Regions from separate parts of the Nonomuraea angiospora genome, predicted to be linked through region 4. Evidence: riboswitches for the same ligand, from Rfam matches in the RefSeq annotation. Region 4 holds a riboswitch; each other region holds the start of a gene.

Region 1 (4,829 bases), 580 kb from region 4:
TGAACGGCGAAGAAAGGACCTAGAAGTCCATGTCGCCGCCGCCCGGCATGGCCGGAGCAGCAGCGTTCTTCTCGGGCTTCTCGGCGATGACGGCCTCGGTCGTCAGGAAGAGCGCCGCGATGGAGGCGGCGTTCTGCAGCGCCGAGCGCGTCACCTTGGCCGGGTCGAGGATGCCCGCCTCGAACATGTTGACGTACTCGCCGGAAGCGGCGTTCAGGCCCTCACCAGGGGTGAGGTTGCGAACGCGCTCCACCACGACGCCGCCCTCGAGGCCGGCGTTGACCGCGATCTGCTTCAGCGGCTCCTCCAGAGCCTTGCGCACGATCGCCGCACCCGTGGCCTCGTCGCCCGACAGCTCCAGCTTGTCGAACGCCTTGGCGCCGGCCTGCAGCAGCGCCACGCCACCGCCGGGCACGATGCCCTCCTCGACGGCCGCCTTGGCGTTGCGCACGGCGTCCTCGATGCGGTGCTTGCGCTCCTTCAGCTCGACCTCGGTCGCCGCGCCGGCCTTGATGACCGCCACGCCGCCGGCCAGCTTGGCCAGCCGCTCCTGGAGCTTCTCACGGTCGTAGTCGGAGTCGGTGCGCTCGATCTCGGCGCGGATCTCGTTGACCCGGCCGGAGATCTGCTCGGCGTCACCGGCGCCGTCGACGATCGTCGTCTCGTCCTTGGTCACCACGACCTTGCGGGCGCGACCAAGCAGGTCGAGGGTGGCGTTCTCGAGCTTGAGACCGACCTCCTCGGCGATGACCTGGCCACCGGTCAGGATGGCGATGTCGTTGAGCATGGCCTTGCGGCGGTCGCCGAAGCCCGGGGCCTTGACGGCCACGGAGCGGAACAGGCCGCGGATCTTGTTGACGACCAGGGTCGCCAGGGCCTCGCCCTCGATGTCCTCGGCGATGATCAGCAGCGGCTTGCCCGACTGGACGACCTTGTCGAGCAGCGGCAGCAGGTCCTTGTTGGCGGAGACCTTGCTGTTGACGATCAGGATGTACGGGTCCTCGAGCACGGCCTCCATGCGGTCCGAGTCGGTGACGAAGTACATCGACGTCATGCCCTTGTCGAAGCGCATGCCCTCGGTGAGCTCGAGCTCGAGGCCGAAGGTGTTGCTCTCCTCGACGGTGATGACGCCTTCCTTGCCGACCTTGTCCATCGCCTCGGCGATGAGCGAGCCGATCTCGGGGTCGGCGGCGGAGATGGAGGCCGTGGAGGCGATCTGCTCCTTGGTCTCCACATCCTTGGCCAGCTTGGAGAGCTCCTCGCTGACGCGCTCGACGGCGGCCTCGATGCCCTTCTTCAGGGCCATCGGGTTGGCGCCGGCGGCGACGTTGCGCAGACCCTCGCGCACCAGCGCCTGGGCGAGCACGGTGGCGGTGGTGGTGCCGTCACCCGCGACGTCGTCGGTCTTCTTGGCGACTTCCTTGACCAGCTCGGCGCCGATCTTCTCCCACGGGTCCTCGAGCTCGATCTCCTTGGCGATGGAGACACCGTCGTTGGTGATCGTGGGAGCGCCCCACTTCTTCTCCAGCACGACGTTGCGGCCCTTGGGGCCCAAGGTCACCTTGACGGCGTCGGCGAGCTGGTTCATACCGCGCTCGAGACCGCGCCGGGCGTCCTCGTCAAACGCGATCATCTTGGCTGCCATAAGGCTAGACCTCCCAGATGCAGGGTGGCTTGTCGTGGACCGAGCCGACGCCCGCGACGGCATGGGTCAGCATCTCCTTCGGCAGACCCCATCGTCCCGATCCAAGTGCTGGCACTCTGCTGCACAGAGTGCCAACGACTGTTTAGCACTCTACCCTGCCGAGTGCAAGCGAGAAGCCTCCTACCGGGGCTTTCCTCCCCATATCAGCCTGTACGGCGGAGCCGTCCGTCCCGGCTGCAGGACCCCGCTACCTGCGACGAACCGCGTCCAGGCCACCGCAGATGGCGGGATCCGTACTCACGGCGAGCCGCCTCGCGCGGCTCGCCGTGACCGAGTCGACGAAAGAAAGGTGGTGGGTTCGCACGGACTGCGTTGCCGGGCGATCCCGCCGGTGCGTACCAGGGGGCGTATCTCAGACGGCGCGGACGGCTTCCGCCTGAGGTCCCTTCTGGCCCTGCGTGATCTCGAACTCGACGCGCTGACCTTGTTCGAGAGATCGGTACCCGTCCATCATGATCGCTGAGTAATGGACGAATACATCCTTACCACCGTCTACCGCGATGAAGCCGTAGCCCTTGTCCGCGTTGAACCACTTGACGGTGCCCTGCGCCACTTCCGACTCCTCTTACTGGGCTTTCAGATCTCGCCCATTCCTCCGCGAGACCCGTAATCGCCGGACTTAAGGGAAAATCAGCCAGACGATCGCCCTCGACCATACCTGTGGCACGGGGTTTGGCAACAGAGTCAATCCGCAAACAACGCATTTCTTCACAACGAGGCGCTTCTACGTTTCATTTGCCCTGGAAATGGAGAAGGCGCCCACTAGGGGCGCCTTCCACACGTGTGATCTATAGCACTCAGCCGCCGGCGACCGCCGGGATGATGGAGATCTGAGTGCCCTCAGGTGCTGGAGTGTCGAGCCCGTCGGCGAAACGGACATCCTCTTCCCCAACGTAAACGTTGACAAAACGGCGAATCTTGCCCGATTCATCCAGAATTCTCGCGCCGATGCCCGGGTAGTCGGAGTCAAGCTTGGCGAGGACGTCACGAAGAGTCGCGCCTTCGCCACTGACTTCGGCGTTGCCCCCGGTGTAGGTGCGCAGAATGGTGGGAATCCGCACCGAAACGCTCATGGTTTAACTCGCCTTTCCTGGTTGTCAGACAGTCGCGCGGAACGCGTCGAGGGAGGGCCGGATCACGGCCGTGGGCTGGGCGTCGTCGCTGATCGCGTCGAGTGTCTTGAGCCCGTCGCCGGTGTTGAGGACCACGGTCTCGGCCTCGGGGTCGAGCCGCCCGCTCTCGGCGAGCTTCTTCAGCACGCCCACGGTCACCCCGCCCGCGGTCTCGGCGAAGACGCCCTCCGTCGAGGCCAGAAGCTTGATCGCGGCCACGATCTCGGCGTCCGTGACGTCCTCGACGGCCCCGCCGGTGCGCCGGGCGATGTCGAGCACGTAAGGCCCGTCGGCGGGGTTGCCGATGGCCAGCGACTTGGCGATGGTGTCGGGCTTGACCGGCTGCACGACGTCGTGCCCCGCCTTGTACGCGGTGGAGACCGGCGAGCACCCGGCCGCCTGCGCCCCGAAGATCTTGTACGGGGTGTCCTCGACCAGCCCCAGCTGCACCAGCTCGCGGAAGCCCTTGTCGATCTTGGTGAGCTGCGAGCCGGAGGCGATGGGGATGACGATCTGCTCGGGCAACCGCCACCCGAGCTGCTCGGCGATCTCGTACGCGAGCGTCTTGGAGCCCTCGGCGTAGTAGGGCCGCAGGTTGACGTTGACGAACCCCCACTTGTCGCCCAGCGGGTCGCCGATCAGCTCGGAGCAGAACCGGTTGACCTCGTCATAGGTGCCGTCGATCCCGATCAGCTTGCCCCCGAACACGCGAGCCATGGCGATCTTGGCCGCTTCGAGGTTGGCCGGGATGAACACGCACGCCTCGAGCCCGGCGCGCGCCGCCGCCGCGGTGACCGCGCCCGCGAGGTTGCCCGTGGAGGAGCAGGAAAGGGTGTGGAAGCCGAAGTTACGCGCCGCCTCGACGGCGATGGCGACGACCCGGTCCTTGAAGGAATGGGTGGGGTTGCCCGAGTCGTCCTTGACGTACAGGTTCTTGAGACCGAGTGCGCGTCCGAGGTTTCCGGCCTTGACCAGTTTGGTCCAACCGGGGTTCATATTGGGCTTACTGGCGACGTCAACCGGCACCGGGAGCAGCGACCGGTAACGCCAGATGTTGGCGGGACCCGACTCGATGTCGGCGCGGGTCACCGTACCGAAGGAATAGGCCGCTTCGAGCGGCCCGAAACACTCCAGACACGCGAAGCTCGGACCGAGGGGGTAACGCGTGCCGCACTCACGGCAGGACAGACCGACAGCAGGACCAAAGTCGAGCGACATGAAGCGAGGCCTTCCCTCATCTTCGCCCGCGGCCACCTTGACCGCAGACCGGAATTGGCACCTTGTCCCGGTCGGCCTCGCCAGGTCGCGAGCCTCAAGCCGGGAGGGTTGCCGGGGCTTCGCAGGGCCGGTCCCTCCACCCCTCTGGATGAGCAATATTCAGTTGTTGAAAAGGACTCTACCCGCCCATGGGGCCGCAATGGCCACCCGTCTCAAGATGCGAGACGTGGCGTCTCAGCGATAATCATCACCCAGCACTCCCTGCACGTATTTGCGGGCCTGGTGAATGCGCGACTTGGCGGTGCCCAGGGGGATGCCGAGCTGCTCGGCCACCTCGTTGTAGTCGAGCTGGACGATGTCGCGCAGCACCAGCGCCTGCGCCAGGTCGGGCTTGTCGGCCTCCAGCGCCTCCATCGCGTCGAGCAGGTCGAGCCGCGAGCCCGCGATCACGCTCACCCGCGCCACGTCGGGCTTCTGCGTGGGCAGCTCGTCCGAGCTCTGCTCGGCCGCGCGGCGTTTGAGCGACCTGTACGTGGTGCGCGCGCAGTTGGCCGTCACGATGTGCAGCCAGGTGCTGAACCGCGCCCGGCCCTCGAACCGGCCGATGTTGCGCGCCACGGCCAGCAACGTGTCCTGCGAGGCTTCCTCGGCATCCTGGTGATAGGGGAGGATCCGGGCGCAGTGCCGCATCACATCGGGCTCGATCCGCGCCAGGAGTTCGCCAAGTGCGCGATGATCTCCTCCGGCAGCCGAGCGGGCGAGTTCCTCGGTTAGCTCATCTAGCGCCATAGCTG
Region 2 (4,829 bases), 5.9 Mb from region 4:
GAGCAGCTGGGCGGGCTGGTCACGCAGCCCGGAGCCGACGAGCGCCCGGTTGACGAGCCCGTTGCCGGACAGCAGCACGACCCACCCGTAGGTGCGGACCACCACGCTGGTCAGCAGCGGCGAGATCACGATGACGAACAGCAGGGTCCGCAGCACGCCGGGGCGCCGGCGGGCCAGGAGGTAGGCGGCCGGGTACGCCAGCGCCACGCACAGCACCGCCACCAGGAGCGCGGTGGCCAGCGTCCGGAGCAGGGAGCCGTAGAAGTACGGCTCGGTGAACACCCGGGCGTACTGCTCGAAGGTGAATCCGGGCAGCGCCGCGTTGAAGGCGTCGACGGGGCTGAAGCTGAGCCGCAGCAGCCGGACGAGGGGGACCAGGAACAGGGCGGCCAGGAAGGCGACGAGCGGCAGCGCGTACGGCAGGCCCGCCCGGCGGCGGGTCATGGCGCCTCCGTTTCCAGGAGGATGACGTCGGCCGGATCCCAGTGCGCGAGCACGGACGTGCCCGCGCCGGGCGGGTCCTCGGCGCCCGCGCCGGTGTCGGCGACCTGCACGCTCAGGGTGCGCCCGTCGGCCAGCCGCACCTCGACGTGCCAGGCGTCCCCGGCGAAGGCCCGATACCCGACCGTCCCGGCCACCCCAGTGGCCCCGGGGCCCGGTGTGGTGAGGCGGATGCGTTCGGGGCGGACGGCGACGACGGCGCGCGCGCCCGGCCGCGGCGAGGGGAGGCCGCACTCGACGACGATCCCGCCGGAGTCGAGCGCGCCCGAGGCGGTCACCGTGCCCTCCAGGACGTTGGCCGCGCCGATGAACTGCGCGACGAACCGGGTCGCCGGCCGCCGGTAGACCTCGTCGGGGGTGCCGAGCTGCTCGACCCGGCCGCCGTTCATGACGGCCACCCGGTCGGACAGCGCGAGCGCCTCCTCCTGGTCGTGCGTGACGAAGACCATGGTGGTGCCGATGCGCCGCTGGATGGCGCGCAGCTCCACCCGCATCTCCCTGCGCAGCTTGGCGTCCAGGTTGGACAGCGGCTCGTCCAGCAGCAGCACGGCGGGCCGGATGGCCAGCGCGCGGGCCAGGGCGACCCGCTGCTGCTGCCCGCCGGACAGCTGGCGGGGCCGCCGCCCGGCGTACTCCTCCAGGCCGACCAGGCTCAGCGCCTCCCGCACCCGCTCGTCCCGCTCCCGCCGGTCGAGCCGGCGCACGCGCAGCCCGTACGCCACGTTGGCGGCCACGGTCATGTGCGGGAAGAGCGCGTAGTTCTGGAACACCATGCCCAGGCCCCGCCGGTACGGGGGCCGCGCGGTCACGTCGGAGCCGTCGATCACGATCCGCCCGGCCGTGGGCTGGACGAAGCCGGCGACGCAGTTGAGCAGCGTCGTCTTGCCGCAGCCGCTGGGCCCGAGGATCGACAGGAACTCGCCCTTGCGGATCGACAGCCGGTCCAGGTCGAGGACGCGCGCGCCGTCGTACCCGGCGGCGAGCCCCTCGATCTCGACGTGCCCGCCGCCTTCTTCCGGGGTCAGCCGAAGATCTGGTTCCACCGCTGCTGCCATTCGTTCAGCTTGGGGGTGGCGACCGCGTAGTCCACCCAGATGAACTTCTTGAAGACGTCGGGACCGTGCTTCACCTTCTGCTCGAACGGCTCGCTGTAGGAGATCGAGTCGTTGCCCGCGGCGTACCAGGTGCCCTCGGCGAACGGCTTCTGGTTCTGCGCGGCCGTCAGGTGGTCGAGGAACTTGTTCGCCAGGTCGCTCTTCTGGGTGCCCGCGGCGACGAAGTACGAGGTCAGCGCGCCGACGGGGCCGGACTTGGGGTAGGTGAAGCCGATCGGGGAGCCGGCCTGGGCCATGGCGAAGGCGCGGCCGTCCCAGAAGGGCATGATCCAGGCGTCGCCGTTCTCGATGACGGTGGCGGCGTTGCCCGCGTTGGCGGGGAAGGAGGACACGCAGCCCTTCAGCGTGGCGAGCTTGTCGAACGCCTTGTCCACGGCGGCCGGGTCGGACAGCGTGCCGCCCTGGGAGGTGACCAGGGCGGAGAAGAACTCCAGGCCGGGGTTGTAGGTGAGCGGCGGGAGGGCGATGTGGCCGCAGTACTGCTTGTCGAAGAGGTCCGCCCAGTCCGCGGGCGGCGTCTTGATCTTGTCGGTGCGGTAGAGGAGGCCGGTGGAGCCGGTGGTCAGCGGCACGCCGTACTGCTTGCCGTCGTACGCGGACTTGCCGGCGAGCACCGGGTCCAGCTCCTTGAAGTGCGCCAGCCGGTCGGTGGCCAGCGGCTGGAGCAGCCCGGCGGAGGCCGCGGGCAGCGACGCGTCCGGCGTGAACGCGATGACGTCGAACGGCGGGTTCTTGCCGCCGGCCGCGCGCAGCTTGGTGAGCCATTCGGCGTTCGCGCCGTAGACGAGGTTCACCTTGGCGCCGGTGTCGCGTTCGAACGGCTCCACGAACGACTTCTTGAACAGCTCTCCCCACGCGCCCGCGAACGCGGTCACCGTGAGCTCCTGCCTGGCCGCGCCCGTGCCCGGCGAACCGCCCGTGGAACCGCCAGTGGATCCGGCCGTGTCGACGCCGCCGCAGGCCGTGACCGCCAGCGCGACCACCATGCCCAGTCCCGCGAGGCGAGTGAATCCGCCCTTCATCTTTACCTTCCCTTTTCGAGCAGCCGGCCAAGGGCGCGTGGCAGCACGACTCGACATCCGCGCTTGCCGCCAGGAGCACCATTCAGCTCGACGACCGTGTCATCACCCGGGGCACCCCGCCGCGGTGGGAGGGTTGCCGTCCAGCAAGCCGGGGCTTCGCACTGGACTCGTGACATAAGCGACTGTATCAGTAGGATTTACCTGGATATGGCGTCGAGGGAGGATTTAGTGGTGTTTGTCTTTTTTATCACCCGTTGACCAGAGCGTCGCCGAGGGGGGTGCGCGCGTACAGCACGCCGCGGCCGACGCGGGTGCCCGCGATCAGGCGCGTCCTGCGCAGCGCCGCCACGTGGCCGCCCGTGGTGCCCACGCTCTGCCCCAGCAGGGCCGCGAGCTGGGTGGTGGTGGCGGGCTCGGCCAGCTCGGCGAGGATGCGGGCGCGGCTGCGGCCGATCAGGGCCGACAGGCCGTCGTCGGCCGCGGCGGGCGCGGCCAGGGCGCCCCGCGCGGGGTAGATCATCGCGTACGGCCAGGCGTCCTCCAGGTACGCCCCGACGGCGGTCGTGAACGCCGACGGCAGGAAGAGCAGCCCCTTGCCGCCGAGCCGGCGCAGCCCGTGGAGGGTGGTCAGCTCGACCTCGATCTGCCCCCGGGGCCGCCAGTGGACCTGCGGGCTGAGGTCCTCCAGCGCCGCCGCCCAGCCGTAGGCCGCCAGCCGGCCCGCCCGATGGGCGACGTCGCGCTGCAGGATCGCGCGCAAGCGCGGCCAGTCGTGGGAGAGGATCCGCGTCCAGAGCGCCTCGTACGCGTCGGCGAACCGCTCCACCACCCGCGGCCCCGCCAGCAGCTCCCCGGCCTCACCCGCCGCCGGCCGCCCGGCCAGCGCCCTGGCGATCTCCGCGTGCGCCTGCTCCAGCGGCGTCGCGCGCATGGCGGCCAGCTCCGCCTCGAACGGCACGTCCACCGCCGTCGGCGGCGGGGCGATGAAGGCGACGTTCGTGCCGCGCCGGTTGCCGCTGATCGCGGCCGCGGCCCGCAGCACGGGGTGGGCGCGTTCGAGCTCCCGGTACGCGCCCCGCCACCGCGCGGCCCACCGGCCGTGCACGCCCGCCTCCAGCCGGCCCGCCAGCACCCACTGCGCGTGCATGGTCTCGATCAGCGGCGAGATCGCGAACCTGGTGGCCACCAGGTCCTGTGGCGTGACCTCGATTCTTACCGGCACCTTTCGGTTATATCCGAAACAATCGCCAGCTCGCCGGTCCGGTCCGCACCATCGTGGACGTGCAAGGGGCGACGTTCGGCGAGGTGTTCGCCGTCAAGGAGTTCCGGGTCCTGTTCGGCAGCTTCGCGCTGCTGGTCGGCGGGGACTCGATCAAGATGCTGGCCCTGTCCGTGCTGGTCTACGCGCGGACCGGCTCGGCCGGCCTGTCGGCCGCGGCGTACATGGCGGGCTGGCTGCCGTTCATCGTGGGCGGGCTGCTGCTGCTCTCGCTGGCCGACCGGCTGCCGCCGCGGGCGCTGATGGTGACCGGCGAGGTGGTCAGGGCGGTGACGTGCCTGCTGCTGGCGTTCGGGGGGCTGCCGGTCTGGGCGATGCTGGCGCTGGTGCTGGTCACGGGGCTGTTCACGCCGGTCTTCTTCGCCGCGCGGGCGGCGATGCTGCCCGACGTGCTGCCCGGCGACGCGTTCGTGCTGGGGCGGTCGGTCCTGAACGTGGCCTCCGCGAGCGCGCAGATCGCCGGGCTGGCGGCCGGGGGCGCGTTCCTGGCCGTCGCCGGGCCTTCCGGGGCGCTGGCCACGACCGCGGGCCTGGCCGCGGTGGCCGCCGTGGTGCTGCGGGCCGGACTGCCGTACCGGCCCGCCCGGGGCGCGGCGCGAGCGGGCGCGGTGCGCCAGACGCTGCGGGTCAACCGGCGGCTGCTGGTCGACGGGCGGGTGCGCGGGCTGCTGCTGGCGGGGTGGCTGCCGTGCGTGTGCCTGGCCGGGGCCGAGGCCATGGTGGTGCCCTACCTGGGCGGGCAGGGGAAGGCCGGGGTGGTGCTCGCGGCGGCGGCCGGCGGGATGGCGGTGGGGGAGTTCGCGGTGGGCCGGTTCGCCGCGCCGGGGCTGCGGGAGCGGCTGTCGTTCCCGCTGGCGGTGCTGCTCGGCGTGCCCTGGGTGGGGTTCGCGCTCGGGCCGGGGATCGTGTGGG
Region 3 (4,829 bases), 550 kb from region 4:
TGGGGTGATGCGCCGGCCCTTGCCACCTGCCGGGTCCATCTTCTTCAGCACAGGTTCGGGACACCTGTCCTTATCCGAATCAGAACTCACGCCGAACACGTAAGCATAGGCAGCGATCGGGTGCCAGATCCGTGCCAGAACAGGCGGAGAGTCGCGGTCACTCACGGGCATTGGCGATCTGCCCCGATCCCGCCCGGAGCGACGGGCCGAGGACGCGCGGCGCAGGGCCGAGGCGCCGGCCGTGCAGTGCCGCGATCCGCGCCCGGCGCCCACTGCCTACCAGCGCAGGTGATCAAAACTGGGCGTTGGTCATCGTGTACCACGTCGGAGCGCATGCCAGCAGGGCCAGTGCGACCAGGACCGCGAACGACTTGAGTACGCGTGAGGTGGTGATGATCGCGGGTGCGATGGGCCTCAGCTTCCAGCGTCCGACCGCGATGAACGCCGCGACGCCTCCCAGCAAGAGATTCGCGGGCACCAATTCGTATTCGCCGCGCATGACATGAAAGCCGGCCGCGAGGATCATCGTCAGCGTCAGGCCAGCGGCGGCGAGCGGCGTGAGCTTCGGCTTGACTCCCGTCATTGCCGGCAGGATCAGGCCGACGCCGCCGAGTACCTCAAGGACCCCGATGAAGACGATCAGGGACTGTGGCACCGCGGCGTACCAAGCCACGGCCCGGGGCGCTGCCGCATACAGAGCTTCGTCGTACAACAGCACTTTGCCGAAACCGCTGCCGGCGAAGAAGAAGCCCCACAACGCTTGAAGTGACCAAAGTGCGCCGTTGAGCGTGAACCTCATTCCGCGCCTTTCGGGCTGCTGGTCGATGTCGTTGACGCCGAGAAGGTTCTCGCTGACGTGCTGGTTCATGTCCTGTCACTGCCTTTCTCGCCGGGTTGGCCGGGGAACTCACCGGCTTTGTTCGTTCCTTCGTCAGCACGTGGTGATCGCTACGTGGTGACAGCGCTCATCCGACCACCGCAGCGAGGTGGCGCGCACTGTCCGTGGGACAGGGTGGGACACGCGAGGCGCGGTCTACCTGCGAAAACAAGAGTTTTTACCGCGACTGCGGACTGGGACGGTTCCCGCAGTGCGGGTGCCCGTGAGGCTTGGGATCGCCGCGATGGTCGCGTCCGCGGCCGCTCGCGTGGCATAGGGAACGACGCTCGTCCACACGTCCGCCGTGAAGCTGTGGCGAGCGTGACGGCGTGATGGCCAGTGCCGGGGCCATCGGGGGTCCACCGACCTGCCGCCGTGGCAAACCGTGTACTGGTATTTCCAGCAGTGGGAACAGGCCGGCGTCACCGAAGCGCCGCCGATCGAGTTGCGTACCAAGGCCCCGCCCTGCTGTCGGCGTACCTCACCACCCTGATCCGGGACGTCTTCTCGCCGGGCTCCTGGTGGACTGGGTCCGTGACACCCTGCGCACCACCCTGGAGATCGTGCGCGAGCCCACCGGCCAGTGCTGATTCAGGGTGATCTCCGGCCGTTGGGTGGTGGAGCGGACCTTGGCCAGGCATCGCCGGCAATACCGCCCGGCAGGGTTGCAGTTCCGGTGGCGGGCCTTGAGAACGCTGCTGGAGGAGAGGCCCTCTTCGAGCAGCGGTGTCCAGGTGCTCAGGGGCGCCTCACCACCTGATCGCCACCATCACCCGGCAGAAGCTTCTCAGAGAGCCGGCGAACGGGAGGTCGCGGCGGTGAGACGGGCTTGCAGTACCGGCTTGACGGTAGGCCAGTCTTCGGCGACCACTGCGAACATGGCCGAGTCGCGGACCTTGCCCTCCTCGCCGCGCGCCCACGACATGGACCAGGCGCGCAGCACGCCCTCAAAGGGGATGCCGAGCCGCTCCAAGGCCCGGCGGCAGCGATGGTTGCGGGCGTCGGTCTTCAGATCGACGCGGGCAACGCCGAGCACGTCGAACGCGTACGAAAGCAGCAACAGCTTCGCCTCGGCATTGATCCCCGTGCCCTGCGCCGAGGCGGCCAGCCAGGTGAAGCCGATCTCGATCGCCCGCAGGCCGGCCCGATCCGGCCACTTGCGAGGATCCCACAGCCCGGTGCATCCCACCGCCTTGCCGTCGCTGAGTCGAACCTGCGCAAATGGGGTGAGCCCGTCGCGGGCGAGTTGTGCCGCCAGGTAGTCCAGCATCTGGTGAGCGCGAGGCACCAGCGTGAAGTCGTAGGACGACCGATCCTCCTCGGCCGCCTCCGCGAGATCCGGCGCATGCCGCATCGCCAGCGGCTCCAACCGCACGAGATCGCCCGCGAGGACAGGAACATCAAGCCGCACGCTCATCAGCTCTCCCTCATCGTTCCTGGCATTGGCACCTTTCCCGCGGATTCCCGCCGGGAGGTTGCCGGACCGTCACAGGGCCAGGTCCCTCAGATCCTCTGGATGAACTACTGAGTCGTGATCATGCCTGCACAGGCGGACACCGTCAATTCGCCGCAAGGGCGCCCATTCCGTGGATCGCGTCTTGAACTGGGCAGATGGGCTCTCCCTGGAAGAGCCGGGAGTGCAAGAACAACTGGACACATCCGGCACGGTCCGACTCTGAGACTCATAGCGGCCCGGGCATCGGAAGTGCTCACCACCAGCGGCAACCAACCTGCCCAATCCAACCGACGCGGTTTCTCCCATCAGGCGTTGATCGACTTGCCGAGGGCGCTGCCCGCCACCCAGTCGTCCCACGATTTCGCCCACGGCGTCGGCCCGTTGCCGAACTGGAGCTTCCGCGACGTCCCCGTGACCTCGATGATGTCCCCCCGCTGCGTGAAGTTGTAGAACCAGCGGGCGTTGGCCATGCTGGCGTTCACGCAGCCATGGCTGACGTTGCGGTTGCCCTGCGCGCCGGTCGACCAGGGCGCGGCGTGGAAGAACATGCCGCTGTAGGTCATCCTGACATTCCACTTGGTGCGGGCGTAGTACTCGCCGGGCCTGCCGATGGTGGCCGAGTCCATGAGGATGTCCGCGGCCTTCTCCTGGGCGATCATGACGCCGGACCAGCTGTCGTCCCCCGGCTTGCCCAGGCTGACCGGGATGGTCTTGACGACCTCGCCGTTCTCCCGCACGACCGCCCGATGGGTGGCATTGCGGATCTTGGTGATGTGCTCGTCACCGACGGTGAACGTCAGGCTGCGGTCCCTCGTGCCCCACAGGTCCCGCCCCGCCCGCACCCCGGCCAGGTGGGCGACCACCGTGACCTTCTCGCCGACCGGCCAGTACTCGCGCGGCCTGAACTGGACCTCGCGGTCGCTCACCCAGCTCCACGCGCCCTCGACCGGCTTGGACATCCGTACCTCCAGCGACCTCTCGACCGCGGCCCGGTCGCTCCTGGCGGTCACGGGGCGCGACAGCAGGAGCTGGACGGGCATGCCGACGCCGACCTTCTCGCCGTCCAGCGGGGACATGCCGCTCTCCAGCACCCGCTTCGGCTTGAGCGTGGTGAACGTGGCCCGCGCGGTGACAGGCTTGCCGTCCGTGCCGGTGGCCTGCGCGCTCACTGTGTACGCCGTCGAGGGCCGCAACGGCCACGTGGGGCGCCACGTCCCGTCCGCGCCCAAGGTGCCGCGTACCTCATGGCCCTTGGCGTCGGCGACGGTCAGCTTGGTGATCTTGCCGTCGGTGGCCTTGACGCTGACCCCGGCGTCCGGGGCCACCTTCTTCGCGCCGTTCGCCGGGGTGATCGAAAGCTTGGCCGCCGAGGCCCGCTCTCGTGGGCCGGCGGGCGGTGCTGGGTTCGAGCCACCCGAGGTGCAGCTTGCGGTCAGCAGCAGCGCAGCCGTGAACGTGCTGACGAGCATGGTCCGGCGGTTCCGCATCGTCGATGCCTCCACTCCCCGACAAATAGGCATCTTTCAGACAAGACGGCCTATTGATGATACGGAGAGCTATATGCCCATAACGGTCAGTAACAATACAAGGGTGCCTTGATCGATGCAGCAGGTTGCGAGGCAGGCGTGTCCGGAGGGCGTCTGCGAGATCGAGGAGTGGGACTTCGGGACGTGGCGCGCGCCCACCGCTGTTCACCGACGATGGTGCTTGCTTCTCCGTTGTGTGGGCGGTGGCTCTGAGCGCGGTGACCCCGTCCTGCTGGATGACATCGCTCGGGCCATGACCTGCCTGGTCCCGGGGGACATCGAGGTGTTGGCCGGGCTTGAGATGGACGGGATCCCGGTGGTCACCGCCCTCGGCAGGCATACCGGCCTGCCGTGCGCGTTCGTCCCGTAAGCAGGCCAAGGCGGCCCATCGGCAAGGGCCCTCTCTACGATCGTCACCCGTCCGGGGCAGGCAGAACAAGACTGTTTCTTCGGCCGGCGGCGTCGCCATGCTGTAACCGTGAACGCCATGAACAGCGACGTCTGGGATCCGTTCGGCACCTTGCGCAACGCCCTATGGATCGGAGGGGGACAATGGGCCGGTAAATCCACCGTCGCCCGGCTGCTGGCCGGCCGGTACGGGCTGACCGCCTATCACTACGACTACCACGACGCACGTGCGCACAATGACCGTCGGATCGCCCGCCGCGTACGGCTTGGCGAGCCCATCCCGGACCCTGACCCGGACGCCGTCTGGGTGAACACCAGCCCTCAGAAAATGGCCGAGGAGACGCTGGCCGGCTTTCCCACGCGGTTCGAATGGGCTCTGGATGACCTGCGCGGCCTGGTTTCGGGGCGACCGATCATCGCCGAGGGGTGGGGGTTGCGTCCCGAGCTGGTCGCGCCCATCATCGACTCACCCTCGCGAATGATCGTCATGGTGCCGAGCGAAGAGTTCCGCCGGCGTCAGGTTCGCGAGCTGCCCCGTGCCGTCGCCGTCGATCACCGAGTC
Region 4 (4,829 bases):
GGCCGGACGAGTGCCGGCCCGGGCTCTTTCTTCTGTCAGTGGTGGCTCGGCACGTTGGCGTAGGCGCCACCCTGGCAGCCGGCGAACGCGGCGCCGATGACGGCCACGGCGTTGCCACAGACGTTGATCGGGATCGCGATCGGAAGGTGCAGCTGGTTGCCGCCGAGCACGCTGCCGTTGCCGCTGGTCGTGTCGGCGTGCGCCGGGGCCGCGAGCGACAGCATGGCGACGGCTCCTGTGACGACCATGACCTTCTTCAGCACGAGGGCTCCTCTCGATTTGGCGGCCTGGGGCCGCTGGTGCTTGCGCGGGAGCGGCCGGTCGCGCCAAATTGGGGGTGACGCAACGCGAACGCTCGATGACATTAGGTAAACGTAGCGCAAGTCGGCGACTATGAGTAGCCAAATGATGACGATGCGTGTCACACGAAAGTCATGAGATAGTCCTGCCATGTGGCTCACCTGGCGCGCCGCAATGGAGCGTGCGCTGTACGGCGAGGAGGGCTTCTACCTTCGCGAACGCCCTTCAGGCCACTTCCGCACCTCGGTCAGCGCCTCCCCGGCGTTCGCCGACGCGGTGCTGGCGCTGCTGTCGGAGGTGGACGCCGAGCTCGGCCGCCCTGGCGTGCTCGACCTGGTCGACATCGGCGCGGGCGAGGGCCTGCTGGTCGCCCAGGTGCTGGAGGCCGCCGAGCCCGCGCTGCGCGACCGGCTCCGCGTCACCGCCGTCGACCTCTCCCCACGGCCGGAGGGCCTGCCCGAGCGGATCGCCTGGCGGCGGAGCGTGCCCACCGGCATCACGGGCCTGGCCATCGCCAACGAGTGGCTCGACAACGTGCCGCTCGACGTGGTGGAGCAGACCGCCGCCGGGCCGCGCCTCATCATGGTCGACGTCCGCACCGGCGAGGAGCGCCTCGGTGAGCCGCCGCGACCGGACGACTGCGCCTGGCTCGACCGGTGGTGGCCGCTGACCCGGGTGGGCTCGCGCGCGGAGATCGGCCGCCCCCGCGACGAGGCGTGGGCCTCCGTCCTGGGACGCCTCACGAGGGGCCGAGCGATTGCCGTGGATTATGCACACCCTGTGGATAACCGGCCGCTCTGTGGCACGTTGACCGGTTACCGCGATGGCGCGGTCGTTGCCCCGATCCCCGATGGGACCTGCGATATCACGGCTCATGTCGCGCTTGACGCGTGCGCCGAGGCCGGGCGCGAGGCCGGCGCGATATCCACAGCCTTGTCCACACAGCGCGACGCGCTGAGGGCTGTGGGGATCACCGGCACCAGGCCCCCGATCGACCTGGCCCGCACCGAGCCGCGCGCCTACATCCGGGCACTGGCCAGGGCGTCGGAGGAGGGTGAGCTGATCGACCCGGCGGGGCTCGGCGGGTTCGGCTGGCTCAGCCAGAGGCGGTGACGCTGGCTCAGCCAGCGGCGGTGACCTCCAGCGACCGCAGCCCTCTGATGACGTAGCCGGGCTTCCAGCTCGGCTCCTCCCGCAGTTCGAGCTTGGCCGCCCGGTCCAGGAGGGCGCCGTACGACTCCATGAGCTCGATGCGGGCCAGCGGCGCGCCCAGGCAGAAGTGGATCCCGGCCCCGAACGAGATGTGCGGATTGTCGGCCCGCCCCACGTCGAGCCGGTCGGGGTCCTCGAAGACCGCCGGGTCGCGGTTGGCCGAGCCGAACAGCAGCGCCACCTCCGAGCCGCGCGGGATCTCCACCCCGTGCACCTCGATGTCCTCCAGCACCCAGCGCTCGAACATCTGCAGCGGCGTGTCCCAGCGCATCACCTCCTCGACGGCCGTGGGCAGCAGCGAACGGTCCTCGCGCAGCCGTGCCAGTTCGGAGGGATTGCGGAACAGGGCCCACCAGCCGTTGCCCGTCACGTTCACGGTGGCCTCGTGGCCGGCGTTGAGCAGCAGCACGCACGTGCCTACCAGCTCGTCCTCGGTCAGCTCGTCGATCTGCGCGAGCGCGCTGATCAGGTCGTCGCCGGGGGCCCGGCGGCGCTGCGCGGCCAGGGTCTTGAGGTAGCCGGCGAACTCCGACGCCGCCCGTACCGCCGTGTGCTGGGCCTCAAGGCTCGGGTTGAGCTCGTACATGCCGCAGATCTCCGCCGACCAGGGGCGCAGCAGGTGGCGGTCGGCGTGGGGGATGCCGAGCATCTCCGCGATCACCGTCACCGGGAGCGGCTCGGCGACCTCGGCGAGCAGGTCGCCGCCGCCCTTCTCCACGAACGCGTCCACCAGGCCCGCGGCGATGGCGCGCACCCGGGGACGCAGTGACTCGACCATGCGCGGCGTGAACGCCTTGGAGACCAGCCGGCGCAGCCTGGTGTGCACCGGCGGCTCCACGTCGAGCATGCCCGCCCTGATCACCCGCCAGAACGGGTCCTGGAACTCCGGCTCCGGCGGCCTGCCGAACTCCTCGTGGGTGGCCACGTGAAGGTAGGACCGCCCCAGGCGGCGGTCTCTGAGCAGGGCGTTCACGTCTGAATGACGTGAGATCAGCCACTGGTTCGTCGGCTCGAAGTAGCTGACCGGCGCCTCGCGCCTCAGCTCGTCGTACACCCGGTACGGGTGAGCCACGAAATCCGGATCCCAAGGGTCAAATCGCACTATTTCATCTTAAGGAGCGGGTTCCTCCTGTGTCGCCGTTCGCTTGCCCCGCGCCCGGATGTTCAGCAGCTCCACGACGAGCGAGAACGCCATCGCGAAGTAGATGTAGCCCTTGGGGATGTGCTGGCCGAAGCCCTCGGCGATGAGCACCACACCGATCAGCACCAGGAACGCCAGCGCCAGCATCTTGATGCTCGGGTGCCGGTCCACGAACCTGCTGATCGGGCCCGAGGCGAAGAGCATCACCAGCACCGCCACCACGACCGCCGCGATCATCACGCCGAGCTCGTCGACCATGCCGACGGCGGTGATGACGGAGTCGAGCGAGAACACGATGTCCAGCACCATGATCTGGACGATCACCGCGGCGAAGGAGGCCGCCGCGGCCTTCTTGCCGTCCTTGCCCACGGGGCCGTCCATGCTGTGGCCGATCTCGGTGACGCTCTTGCCCAGCAGGAACAGGCCACCGAGCAGCAGGATCAGGTCGCGTCCCGATATTTCGTGACCGAAGACGGCGAACAGCGGCTCGGTGAGCTGCACCACCCACGACAGGGCGAGCAGCAGGAGCAGCCGGGTGATCAGGGCCGCGCCCAGCCCCAGCACCCGGGCTCTGTCCCGTTGTTCGGGAGGTAGTTTCCCGGCCAGGATGGAGATGAAGATGATGTTGTCGATCCCCAGCACGATCTCCAGGGCGACGAGGGTGAAGAAACCGATCCATATCTGTGGGTCGGTCACCCAGTCCAACATTTACGCACCTCCATGACACATGAGCGGGATTTCCGGTAGCAACGAGCCAGGTGCCGGATAAGTTCACCGACTTGCGATCGAGGGAGGGGATTGGGTTATAGTCTCCGCCGTAGGTCATGAGTGCCAGCGACAAGCCCCGGCTAGCTGGCCGGCAACCCTCGCGTCCGCGGCGGGGTGCCCCGGGTGAAGACCTGGTCCGTCACGAGGCGTGGCGGGCAAGCGCGGGCTCCGTGGCTGCTTCCAGGGGTCCGATGACCCTGAGGGAGATGTGCCGTGTCCACGTTGACGATCTTCAGCTCCGTTCCCGCTCGCGCCGCCGAGGCGGTTCCGGTCGCCCCGAGCAGGCCGATCCCCGCCGTGCTCGGGGCCGATCTCGAGGTGCCGGTCAAGGGTGGCAGGCTCGTCGGCTACGCCAACCTCGACTACGCCGCCAGCGCCCCCTGTCTCGAGCCGGTCAGCGCCGCCGTGACCGCCGCGCTCCCGGCCTACTCCAGCGTCCACCGGGGCGCGGGCTACGCCTCGCAGCTCACCACCGCCCGCTACGAGCAGGCCCGCCACACGGTCCGGGCGTTCGTCGGGGCCCGCCCGGACGACGCCGTGATCTTCACCCGCAACACCACCGACGGCACGAACCTCCTGGCCCGCTGCCTGCCCGCCGGCACCACCACCGTCGTCTTCGACACCGAGCACCACGCCTCCCTCCTGCCCTGGCCCAAGTCCGTACGGCTGGCGCCGCCCGCCTTCCCCGGCGAGGCCGTCCGCGCCGCCGACGAGGCCCTGGCCGGCATCGACGGCCCCAAGCTGCTCGTGGTCACCGCCGCCTCCAACGTCACCGGCGAGCTGTGGCCCATCGCCGCCCTGGCCCACGTCGCCCACCGGCACGGCGCCCGCATCCTGGTGGACGCCGCCCAGCTCGTACCGCACCGGCGGCTCAACCTGACCGCGCTCGACCTGGACTACGTGGCCTTCTCCGGGCACAAGCTGTACGCGCCGTTCGGCGCGGGGGCGCTGGTCGGGCGGCGCGACTGGCTCGCGGAGGGCGAGCCGTACCTCAAGGGCGGCGGCGCGGTGCGCTCCGTGGGCGACGACACCGAGTGGCACGACGACCCCGAGCCGCGGCACGAGGCGGGCACCCCGAACGTGCTGGGCGCCATCGCCCTGGCCGCCGCCTGCGACGCGCTCACGGCCACCGGCTGGACCGCGCTGGTGCGTGAGGAGGAGCGGCTGATCGCGCGGCTGCGGTCGGGGCTGGCCTCGATCGAGGGCGTACGGGAGCTGTCGCTGTGGGGGGACGACCACCCGCGCGTCGGCATCGTGTCGTTCACCGTGGACGGCTACTCGGCCCGCGAGGTGGCCGAGGTGCTGTCCAGCGAGTACGGCATCGGGGTGCGTGACGGCAAGTTCTGCGCGCACCCGTTCGTCCGGCACCTGTTGGGTGAGACCGACGGCGGATGTGAGGACGGCACCG

The links. A riboswitch is a leader RNA that binds a small molecule or an ion and turns the genes downstream of it on or off. The one in region 4 is predicted to bind S-adenosylmethionine.
Region 1: it holds a riboswitch for S-adenosylmethionine, as region 4 does, so the genes downstream of both, thrC (threonine synthase) here and H4W80_RS34065 (aminotransferase class V-fold PLP-dependent enzyme) in region 4, are expected to answer to the same signal.
Region 2: it holds a riboswitch for S-adenosylmethionine, as region 4 does, so the genes downstream of both, H4W80_RS07375 (ABC transporter substrate-binding protein) here and H4W80_RS34065 (aminotransferase class V-fold PLP-dependent enzyme) in region 4, are expected to answer to the same signal.
Region 3: it holds a riboswitch for S-adenosylmethionine, as region 4 does, so the genes downstream of both, H4W80_RS36800 (GNAT family N-acetyltransferase) here and H4W80_RS34065 (aminotransferase class V-fold PLP-dependent enzyme) in region 4, are expected to answer to the same signal.

What each region holds. Positions count from the first base shown of each region.
Region 1 covers NZ_JADBEK010000001.1:6,907,939-6,912,767, forward strand. Annotated here, with positions in the region: gene groL (chaperonin GroEL) at 20-1,645, opposite strand; gene H4W80_RS31210 (cold-shock protein) at 2,058-2,258, opposite strand; gene H4W80_RS31215 (MoaD/ThiS family protein) at 2,503-2,778, opposite strand; gene thrC (threonine synthase) at 2,803-4,035, opposite strand; SAM riboswitch class I at 4,049-4,190, opposite strand; gene H4W80_RS31225 (RNA polymerase sigma factor) at 4,270-4,824, opposite strand.
Region 2 covers NZ_JADBEK010000001.1:1,616,462-1,621,290, reverse strand. Annotated here, with positions in the region: gene H4W80_RS07385 (ABC transporter permease) at 1-444, opposite strand, end outside; gene H4W80_RS07380 (ABC transporter ATP-binding protein) at 441-1,544, opposite strand; gene H4W80_RS07375 (ABC transporter substrate-binding protein) at 1,523-2,638, opposite strand; SAM riboswitch class IV at 2,693-2,813, opposite strand; gene H4W80_RS07370 (ArsR/SmtB family transcription factor) at 2,886-3,860, opposite strand; gene H4W80_RS07365 (MFS transporter) at 3,920-4,829, shown strand, end outside.
Region 3 covers NZ_JADBEK010000001.1:8,040,321-8,045,149, forward strand. Annotated here, with positions in the region: gene H4W80_RS36790 (hypothetical protein) at 1-165, opposite strand, end outside; gene H4W80_RS36795 (DoxX family protein) at 293-868, opposite strand; gene H4W80_RS36800 (GNAT family N-acetyltransferase) at 1,665-2,294, opposite strand; SAM riboswitch class I at 2,302-2,400, opposite strand; gene H4W80_RS36805 (L,D-transpeptidase) at 2,639-3,820, opposite strand; gene H4W80_RS36815 (hypothetical protein) at 4,347-4,829, shown strand, end outside.
Region 4 covers NZ_JADBEK010000001.1:7,492,650-7,497,478, forward strand. Annotated here, with positions in the region: gene H4W80_RS34045 (chaplin family protein) at 36-263, opposite strand; gene H4W80_RS34050 (SAM-dependent methyltransferase) at 451-1,413, shown strand; gene H4W80_RS34055 (cytochrome P450) at 1,421-2,614, opposite strand; gene H4W80_RS34060 (TerC family protein) at 2,624-3,361, opposite strand; SAM riboswitch class IV at 3,474-3,589, shown strand; gene H4W80_RS34065 (aminotransferase class V-fold PLP-dependent enzyme) at 3,635-4,829, shown strand, end outside.